2 regions of the Crystallibacter crystallopoietes genome follow, and region 1 is predicted to be linked to the other one. Evidence: riboswitches for the same ligand, from Rfam matches in the RefSeq annotation. Region 1 holds a riboswitch; the other holds the start of a gene.

Region 1 (4,206 bases):
GGCGGCGATGGTGGCGATGCCCTCGGCCAGCCGGCGGACGTAGTAGTCCCGGGGCCCGTCGTAGGCGGCAGTCTTTTCCCGGATCTGCTGCACCGTGTAGTCGGACAGCGCGGCGGGGCGCTCGATCTCGCCTTCCAAGGCCAGCAGGGCGTTGGGGTGGATGCCGATCTGCCGGTTAATTATGAACTCCAGGCGGGCCAGGCCGACGCCGCTGTGCGGGAGCCGGGAGAAGCTAAAGGCCTGTTCGGGGGTGCCTACGTTCATCATGATCTGAACCGGCGCCGGCGGCATCGTGTCCACAGTGGTTTCGTGCAGCGTGTAATCGAGCAGTCCCTCGTAGACCAGTCCGGCCTCGCCCTCCGCGCAGGAGACGGTCACCGGTGCGCCGTCGGCCAGGACCCGGGACGCGTTTCCGGTGCCGACCACAGCCGGGATGCCCAGTTCGCGGGCGATGATCGCCGCGTGGCAGGTGCGGCCGCCGCGGTCGGTCACGATCGCCGCGGCCTTCTTCATGATCGGTTCCCAGTCCGGGTCGGTCATGTTCGCGACCAGGACGTCGCCGGGCTGGAACGAGGCCATCTGGTCGATCGACGTCAGCACGCGCACCTGGCCAGCGCCGATCCGCTGACCGATGGCCCGGCCTTCGGCCAGGATCTTGGAGTGCTCGTTGAGCTGGTAGCGCGAAATGGTGCCGCTGGCCTGGCGGGACTGGACGGTCTCGGGGCGGGCCTGCAGGATGTACAGTTCACCGTCCACGCCGTCCTTGCCCCACTCAATGTCCATGGGACGGCCATAATGGGCTTCGATCGCCACCGCATGCCGGGCGAGCTGTTCGACTTCGGCGTCACTGAGGCTGAACCTGCCGCGCTGCTCGCGGGGCACGGGTACGAAATCGACCGTCCGGCCGACCTCGCGGGACTCGGTGTAGGTCATCTGGACGGCTTTTTCGCCGAGTCCGCGCTTGAGGACCGCCGGACGGCCCGCGGCCAGGGCAGGCTTGTACACGTAGAACTCGTCAGGGTTCACCGCTCCCTGGACCACGGCTTCGCCCAGACCGTAGGAGGAGGTGATGAACACGGCGTCGTTGAAGCCGGACTCGGTATCCATCGTGAACATCACGCCGGAGGTGCCGATGTCGGAGCGGACCATGCGCTGGATACCGGCCGAGAGGGCAACCTCCGAATGGGTGAAGCCGTGATGGACGCGGTAGGCAATGGCCCGGTCGTTGTAGAGCGAAGCAAAGACGTCCTTGATCGCATGGAGGATGTTCTCCACGCCCCGGATGTTCAGGAAGGTCTCCTGCTGGCCGGCAAAGGAAGCATCCGGCAGGTCCTCGGCCGTGGCGCTGGAGCGGACCGCCCAGGACACCTCCGCATCCCCGCTGTGGCTTTCAACCAGCTCGCCGTACGCGGCCCGGATCTGCTCCTCGAAACCTGCCGGGAACGGGGTATGGCGGATCAGGTCCCGGATCTGCGTGCCGGCCTCGGCCAGGGCGGTCACGTCGTCGCTGTCCAAGTCGTGGAGGATCGCGGCGATCCGATCGTCAAGGCCGGACTCGCGCAGGAAACGCCGGTAGGCGTCCGCCGTCGTGGCGAAACCGTCAGGAACCCTGACCCCGGCCGTGGCCAGGCCTCGGATCATCTCGCCGAGGGAGGCGTTTTTGCCTCCGACCCTCTCGAGGTCGGACAGGCCAAGTTCGGAAAACCAAAGAACGTCGGTCATGGCGTTGTGCTCCTATGCGTGAACGCGCTGATCAGCGCTGTGAACGAAATCGGTAATGCCCAGGGCTGTCCGGGCAGGACTATCTGGCTTCCACCGTGGTGGAGTTCTCGCTGGCTTCGGCGTTGTGGCGATCAAGGTGAGGGGCTTCGCCCATCGCGGTGGAGGCAGGTGAAATGGTCATGAGGAACTCCATCGTTCAAGTGCCACTGCTGTGACACTTTGATTCGGGCTCCTCCCCGCTCTGTCATGGACCTGAGAGATTCCGCGTCCCCTGCTCTCGCAGGCGCCGCTTGCACCGTCGGTGAGCCAGACTGCTGCCTGACTGCTTTCCAGAGTTGCCTATCCGCGGCGGTACTTGGGCCTGAGAGATTCCCGGGGAGGGTTTGCTCCTACGGCGCCTGCTGAATGTACCGGCAGGACTCTCCCGCCGCAGATCATAAGCACTGCCCACCGCTAGGTGAGCAGGCTCACACGGTAGCGTGCAGAGGTGGCATCGTGCAAGCAAAATGCGTGAATCGCTTTATTTTTCGCAATGCAGGGCAATTGTGACGGGACCGAAGCAATATCCGGCCTCGACCAAGCGTCGGCACGTTCTGTGCCCGTTCCCCGCGGAGCAGGCGCGGCGTACGCTGGAGAGTACTTCTGAAAGGTCCGGGCGGGGCGGATCCGGACAGCCTCCTTCGGGGAAACAGAGATGGCGCATGCCCAGGCCCGCGGCGGCCAGCATCGGCTGGCCGGAATTGTCTGCGTCCTATGCCTGTTTGTTCCGCAGCCGGCTTTGGAAGCCGGCAAGCTGCCCTCACACTCGACCAGTACCCCCGCCGCAGTGCCCGCCGTCGGGCTGGTGCCGCGGGACATCGAAATTGTCTCGCCGCCGGTGATTGCGGGCGAGCCGGTGGTGGGCGGGCAGCTGTCTTTGGAAGGCTTCGAATTCTCCGCGCCGGGCTCCGTCCTCACCTACGACTACAGTTGGCGGGACGCATTGGACGGGCACCCCGACGGCTACCACCGGGTCTTGTCCTTGACGCCGGACTGGCGCGGCGTGACCCTCAGCGGCAATGTGGAGGCTTCGGCAGACGACTATGAAACGACGCCGGCGCAGGCACCGCCGGTCCGGGTCTATTCGCGCACCTTCTCCCCGGAGAACCGGAGCGAGTTCTTTGCCCGCATGCGGGACGGATCCCTCTGGTTTGTTCCGTCGTCCCCGGCCGGCCGCCTGGGAACGGCGAGTACCGGCGCCGGGAAGTGGCCCGCGGCCAGGGCGATGGACTCGGCCGGTGATTTCGACGGCGATGGCCGCCATGACATCCTCACCCTGCACCGGAACGGCGTGCTGTTGCTCCACCCCGGCGACGGCTATGGCGGGACCACGCATCCCCGGGTACTCGGCTCGGGCTGGACCGGCGTGCGCGATTTCTTCCTGCCCGGCGACTTCGACGGCGATTCCCGGCCCGACGTCATCACCCGCGACAACGGCGGGGCGCTCTGGCTGCATCGGGGAGGCGCGTCCGGCCTGCGGCCGCGGACGCTGATCCTGCACGGCAGCCGCCCGCCCGCCCGCGTATTCTCCCCCGGCGACTTCGACGGCGATGGAACGGCCGACATTATATCTCAGGACGCAGCCGGCAGATTCTGGCTGCTGGCCGGAACCGGCAGCGGGCAGGTTGAGGACCCGGTGCCGGCTGGAAGAGTGCGGTTCAGAGTGATGTCCGTTGCCACGCCCGGCGACTTCAATGCCGACGGAAGGTCCGACCTGATTGTCCTCAACGCGGCCGGGATGCTCCTGCTTCTGCCGGGCACGGGCGACGGCACAACTGGTTTCCCGGTACCGCTGGGCCTTGCCGGGCGGGGTGTGGTGGAGCTGTTCTGAACAGGCGGGGTCCGGCCGGGGTCAGGCGCCGTCGCGCGGGGCGTACATGAGCACGGCCACGCCGACCAGGGCAATCGCGGCCCCGACATAGTCCCAGCGGTCCGGCCGGAAACCGTCCATCACCATGCCCCAGGCCAGCGAGCCGGCAATAAAGATCCCGCCGTAGCCGGCCAGCACTCGGCCGAAGTTGGCATCAGGCTGGAGCGCGGCGATGAAGCCGTAGGCACCTAAGGCCATGACTCCCAGCCCGGCAAACCACCAGGCCCGGTCTTCGCGCACCGCCTGCCAGATCAGCCAGGCGCCGCCGATCTCGGCGAGGGCGGCCAGGGCGAAGAGCAGGACGGACTTGGCGATGGTCATACTTCAATTCTCGCCGACGCCGGGCAGCGGAAGGCCAATCCGCATGGACCTCAGGCTTCGGCCTTGCCCTGCCGCCAGTAACCCATGAACGCCACCTGCTTGCGGTCGATCCCGACGTCCCGCACCAGGTAACGGCGCAGCTCCCGGATGACCGCGGCCTCGCCGGCGATCCAGGCGTAGAACGGCCGGGTGGATTCCACTGTGGTTTCCCACAGGATGACCTTGTCGATGTCGACGTCCTCGGGTTCGTCGCC
Region 2 (4,206 bases), 1.4 Mb from region 1:
CTCGCCCATCGCCCGCATCACGAAGAACAGCATGAAGCCGATGATCATGTAGACGAAGATGACGGAGGGTCCGGCCGCGGAGATCGTTTTCCCCGAGCCCATGAAAAGCCCCGTGCCGATGGCACCGCCGATCGCAATCAGCTGGATGTGGCGGTTGCTCAGCTGTCTTTCCAGATGGGGTGCCCCGGATGACTGCACTGTTGCATCTTTCATTTACTACTCCTTCAGAGCGAGGATATTTCGCATGGCTGCATGGCCCTGGTTGTGGGTTGCATGCAGGTTGGTCAGGGCGCCGGCCGCTTCCCCATGTATGCGGCCGGCCCCTGGGCAGGGGCCCCGCGGTCCCTGCCAGTCCCGGTTAGGCGCCGGCCGTTGCCAGCGGTGCCACGTTCGGGTAGAGCGGGTGCGCGGCGGCCAAGGCCTCCACGCGGTGGCGCAGATCGGCGAGGCTTGCCTCGTCGTCGGCGATCAGCGCCTCAGCAATGATGTCAGCTACCTCGGTGAAGGCCGCTTCGCCGAAGCCGCGGGTAGCCAGTGCGGGCGTTCCGATCCGCAGGCCGGAGGTGACCATCGGCGGGCGCGGGTCGAACGGAACGGCGTTGCGGTTGACGGTGATGTCGATGGCCGCGAGGCGGTCCTCGGCTTCCTGGCCGTTCAGTTCGCAGTTGCGCAGGTCCACCAGTACCAGGTGCACGTCCGTGCCGCCGGAAACCACGGAGATGCCCTTGGCGGCGACGTCGGGCTGCATCAGGCGTTCGGCCAAGATGCTTGCTCCAGCGAGCACGCGCTCCTGGCGCTCCTTGAACTCCGGCGATGCAGCAATCTTGAAGGCCACGGCCTTGCCGGCGATGACGTGCTCCAGCGGCCCGCCCTGCTGGCCCGGGAACACTGCCGAGTTGATCTTCTTGGCGACGTCGGCGTCGTTGGTCAGGATGATGCCGCCGCGCGGGCCGGCCAGCGTCTTGTGCGTGGTGGAGGTGACAACGTGGGCGTGCGGCACCGGGCTGGGGTGCAATCCGGCGGCCACCAGGCCGGCGAAGTGCGCCATGTCCACCATGAGGTAGGCACCGACGGCGTCGGCGATCCGGCGGAATTCGGCGAAGTCCAACTGGCGGGCGTAGGCGGACCAGCCGGCCACGATCAGCTGCGGCTTGTGCTCGTGGGCCAGGCGCTCCACTTCCACCATGTCGATCCGGTGGTCTTCTTCGCGGACCTGGTACGGAACCACGTTGTACAGCTTGCCGGAGAAGTTGATCCGCATGCCGTGGGTCAGGTGGCCGCCGTGGGCCAGGTTCAGCCCCATGATGGTGTCGCCGGGCTTGATCAGCGCGTGCATGACCGACGCGTTGGCCTGGGCACCGGAATGCGGCTGGACGTTAGCGTAGGCCGCCCCGAACAGGTCCTTCACGCGGTCGATGGCCAACTGCTCGATGACGTCGACGTGCTCGCAGCCACCGTAGTAACGCCGTCCCGGGTAGCCTTCGGCGTACTTGTTGGTCAGCACGGAGCCCTGCGCCTGCATAACTGCGGCGGCGGTGTGGTTCTCCGAGGCGATCATTTCCAGGCCGTCGCGCTGGCGGGTGAGCTCGTCGTCGATCTTGGCGGCGACCTCGGGGTCCAGCTCGGACAGCTGGCTGTTCAGGCTCGGGGACACGACCTGTTGGAAAGTGGACGGTGACTGGATGGTCATAAGGAACTCCATATTTCAGGCAGCGCACAACACGCCACGATGATTCGGGTTCCTCCCCGCTCTGTCTGGGACCTGAGAGTTTCCGCCGCCCCCGTGGGGGCCGCTTGCACCGTCGGTGAGCCGGTTGCCCGGCTGCTTTCCAGAGTTGCCTAGCCGCGGCGGTACGTGGGCCTGAGAGATTCCTGGGGAGGAGTTGCTCCTACGGCGCCTGACGAACGTACCGGCAGGACTCTCCCGCCGCAGATCAAAAGCGTTGGGCCACAGCTTCGTGACCCGCCTCACACAGATTAGCGGCACGCGAGGAGCTAACGCAACATCATTTCTTTACTGCCTAGTCAGCGGCGGATCCGCTGCAGACGATGTACGACGCCGGCACTCACCTGAGTGCCGGCGTCGCCTGGGCAGGCCTTATTGCTCGGTGCCGGTCTGGTCGCCTTCGGTCAGACCGCTGTCCACGGGTGCCGGATCGACGGCGCCACTGTCGTCCGGCACGGCTTCCTGCCCGGCATCCTGCTGGCCAGCGCCGGAGTCGGTGACGACTTCCGGCTCCGCTACTTCGCCCGTTTCGGAGCCGGGCGCCGGAACCGGTTCGGGCACGGTCTCCACCGGCCCCGTGCCGTCGGTCTGGTCGGTGGCCGGGTCCTCGACCATTGCTGATCCGTCTGTTCCGGAGGTATCACCGGAGGTCTCGCCTGTAGTCCCGGTCTGGCCGGCGCCGTCGTCGACCTGCCCGGGCTCAGCCTCGCCGGGCTCCGTGGTTTCGCTTCCGTCCTCGGCCGGGGCCGCGGTTCCGGTCAGGACGCGGCCCAAGGTTGTCTGCTGCTCGGCGGCCGGGGTGCTGCTGGTCGACGATGCAACCAAAGCCGAAATGGGCTTGCTGGTTCCCAGTTCGATCATCGTGATGCCTGCCATGGCGATCAGGAAGGAGGCTGCGCTGACCACTCCGATCTTCACCCAGGTCCGGGGCGTAAAGCGGCGGGCAGTGAGCTTGGCCTTGAAATCCGCGACGGCACTGGGAACACCGGCGCGCTCGGTTCCGTCGTCGCTCGCAGGCAAGCCGCCGTTGCGCAGGCCGCGCAGCCGCGGCACGGGCAGGGTCTTCCGGGCCGCGACGGCGGCGGAACTCAGCGTCCTGGCGTAGATGGCTGCGGCAACCGTGGCGATGACCGAACCAAGGGCAGCGCCGATCAGCGTTCCCGCGACACCGAGGAAGGAACCCGCGAAGGCCGAGGTCACAGCGGCCAGGGCGGAGGCAATAGTTTGGGCACCGTTGAGGCCGAGGAGTTTCGGCTTATCTTCGGCGGAGGAGTCTTCAGCCATATTTCACACACACTTCGGGTAGGCAAAGTTACGGAAAGGTAACGCCGGTTCCACCGAACCGGTTCCCCGCCTACCGCGTTTTCATGTGAGATGCTGGTCACATTCGGAGCGCGCTGGGCATTACCCCAGATCAGGACGTGACAGGGGCTGACGTGCCTGCGCCGCAGGCTCAGCCGGCAGCCGTGCCCGCGTCCCTGTCCGCGCCTGCTTCCGCCTCAGCCGCCGCCTCCGTGTCCGGCTCCTCTTCTTCGGGCAGGGTCACCAGCAGCGCGGTTCCCTGGTACGGCTCCAGCTGGATATAGAAGCTGTGCAGATCATCCACACTGCCCACCTCTTCACCGCTGAACAGATCGGTCACCAAGGCTCCGGTTTCCAACTGCTCGGAGCGCACCGTGCCGGCCATCTCCTGGTCAGAGAAGTTCAGGACGGTGACTTCGCAATCGCCCGATTCCAGCTGGTGCACCATGACCAGCATGCCGCGGTGTGAGACGTCCGGAACATCGAGCAGGGCGCTCTTGGCGATGCCGTACTGCTCCCGGACGGCCAGAATTTTGGCTAGCTGCCGCGCGAAAGAGGACTCGTCCGCGAGCTGGTCCGGCAACGTCCCGTACAGGCTGACGGCCTTGGGCATTCCGGAGGTCGGAGCCTGTCCGGTGTGGTTGACTCCCATCAGGTCGTGGGCGCCCCGGTTGATCCAGCGGGTGTCGCCGCGGGACAGCAGCGGGGCCACCTGCGACCGGTCCAGCGTCAGCATGCCGCACAGGTCCCACCCGGAGAGCGCGAAGACGCCCGGCTGCAGCGCGTTGTACATGGCCAGCAACAGGTGCACCTTGCGGACCTCGATGGTCTGCTCCGGCGTGATGGTGCTCAGGTCCTTGATGCCCAGCACCGCGGTGATCACGCTCGCCGTCGTACACGCAATGCCGTTGGCCGTGAAGACCAAGTTATAAGGTGCGGCCTCCCCGGTAATGCCGTCCCGCAAGGTCTGCTGCACTTTAAGGGCCAGTTCCGCGCCGGTCAGTTCCTCGCCGTCGAGCTCATAGATATCGTCTTTGTGCTTGGTGGTGAAGTGCACCAGTTCGTAGGTCAGTTCGTCATGGTTCTGCAGCGCGTGGACCAGGGAGGCCTGGTCCACGCCGATCTCCATGGCCAGACGCAGGGTCAGCCGGAGGAATTCGGTATCCGCGGTGACCAGG

The links. Region 1 has a riboswitch for glycine ahead of ppsA (phosphoenolpyruvate synthase). Riboswitches for the same ligand answer to the same signal wherever they lie in the genome.
Region 2: linked by a shared signal. The riboswitch ahead of glyA (serine hydroxymethyltransferase) and the one ahead of ppsA (phosphoenolpyruvate synthase) in region 1 are both predicted to bind glycine.

What each region holds. Positions count from the first base shown of each region.
Region 1 is NZ_CP018863.1:651,117-655,322, forward strand. Features, by position in the region: gene ppsA (phosphoenolpyruvate synthase) at 1-1,722, opposite strand, end outside; glycine riboswitch at 2,062-2,159, opposite strand; gene AC20117_RS03135 (FG-GAP repeat domain-containing protein) at 2,417-3,592, shown strand; gene AC20117_RS03140 (YnfA family protein) at 3,614-3,952, opposite strand; gene AC20117_RS03145 (siderophore-interacting protein) at 4,003-4,206, opposite strand, start outside.
Region 2 is NZ_CP018863.1:2,020,367-2,024,572, reverse strand. Features, by position in the region: gene AC20117_RS09550 (amino acid permease) at 1-213, opposite strand, end outside; gene glyA (serine hydroxymethyltransferase) at 359-1,690, opposite strand; glycine riboswitch at 1,840-1,937, opposite strand; gene AC20117_RS09540 (ICP22 family protein) at 2,099-3,010, opposite strand; gene treS (maltose alpha-D-glucosyltransferase) at 3,180-4,206, opposite strand, start outside.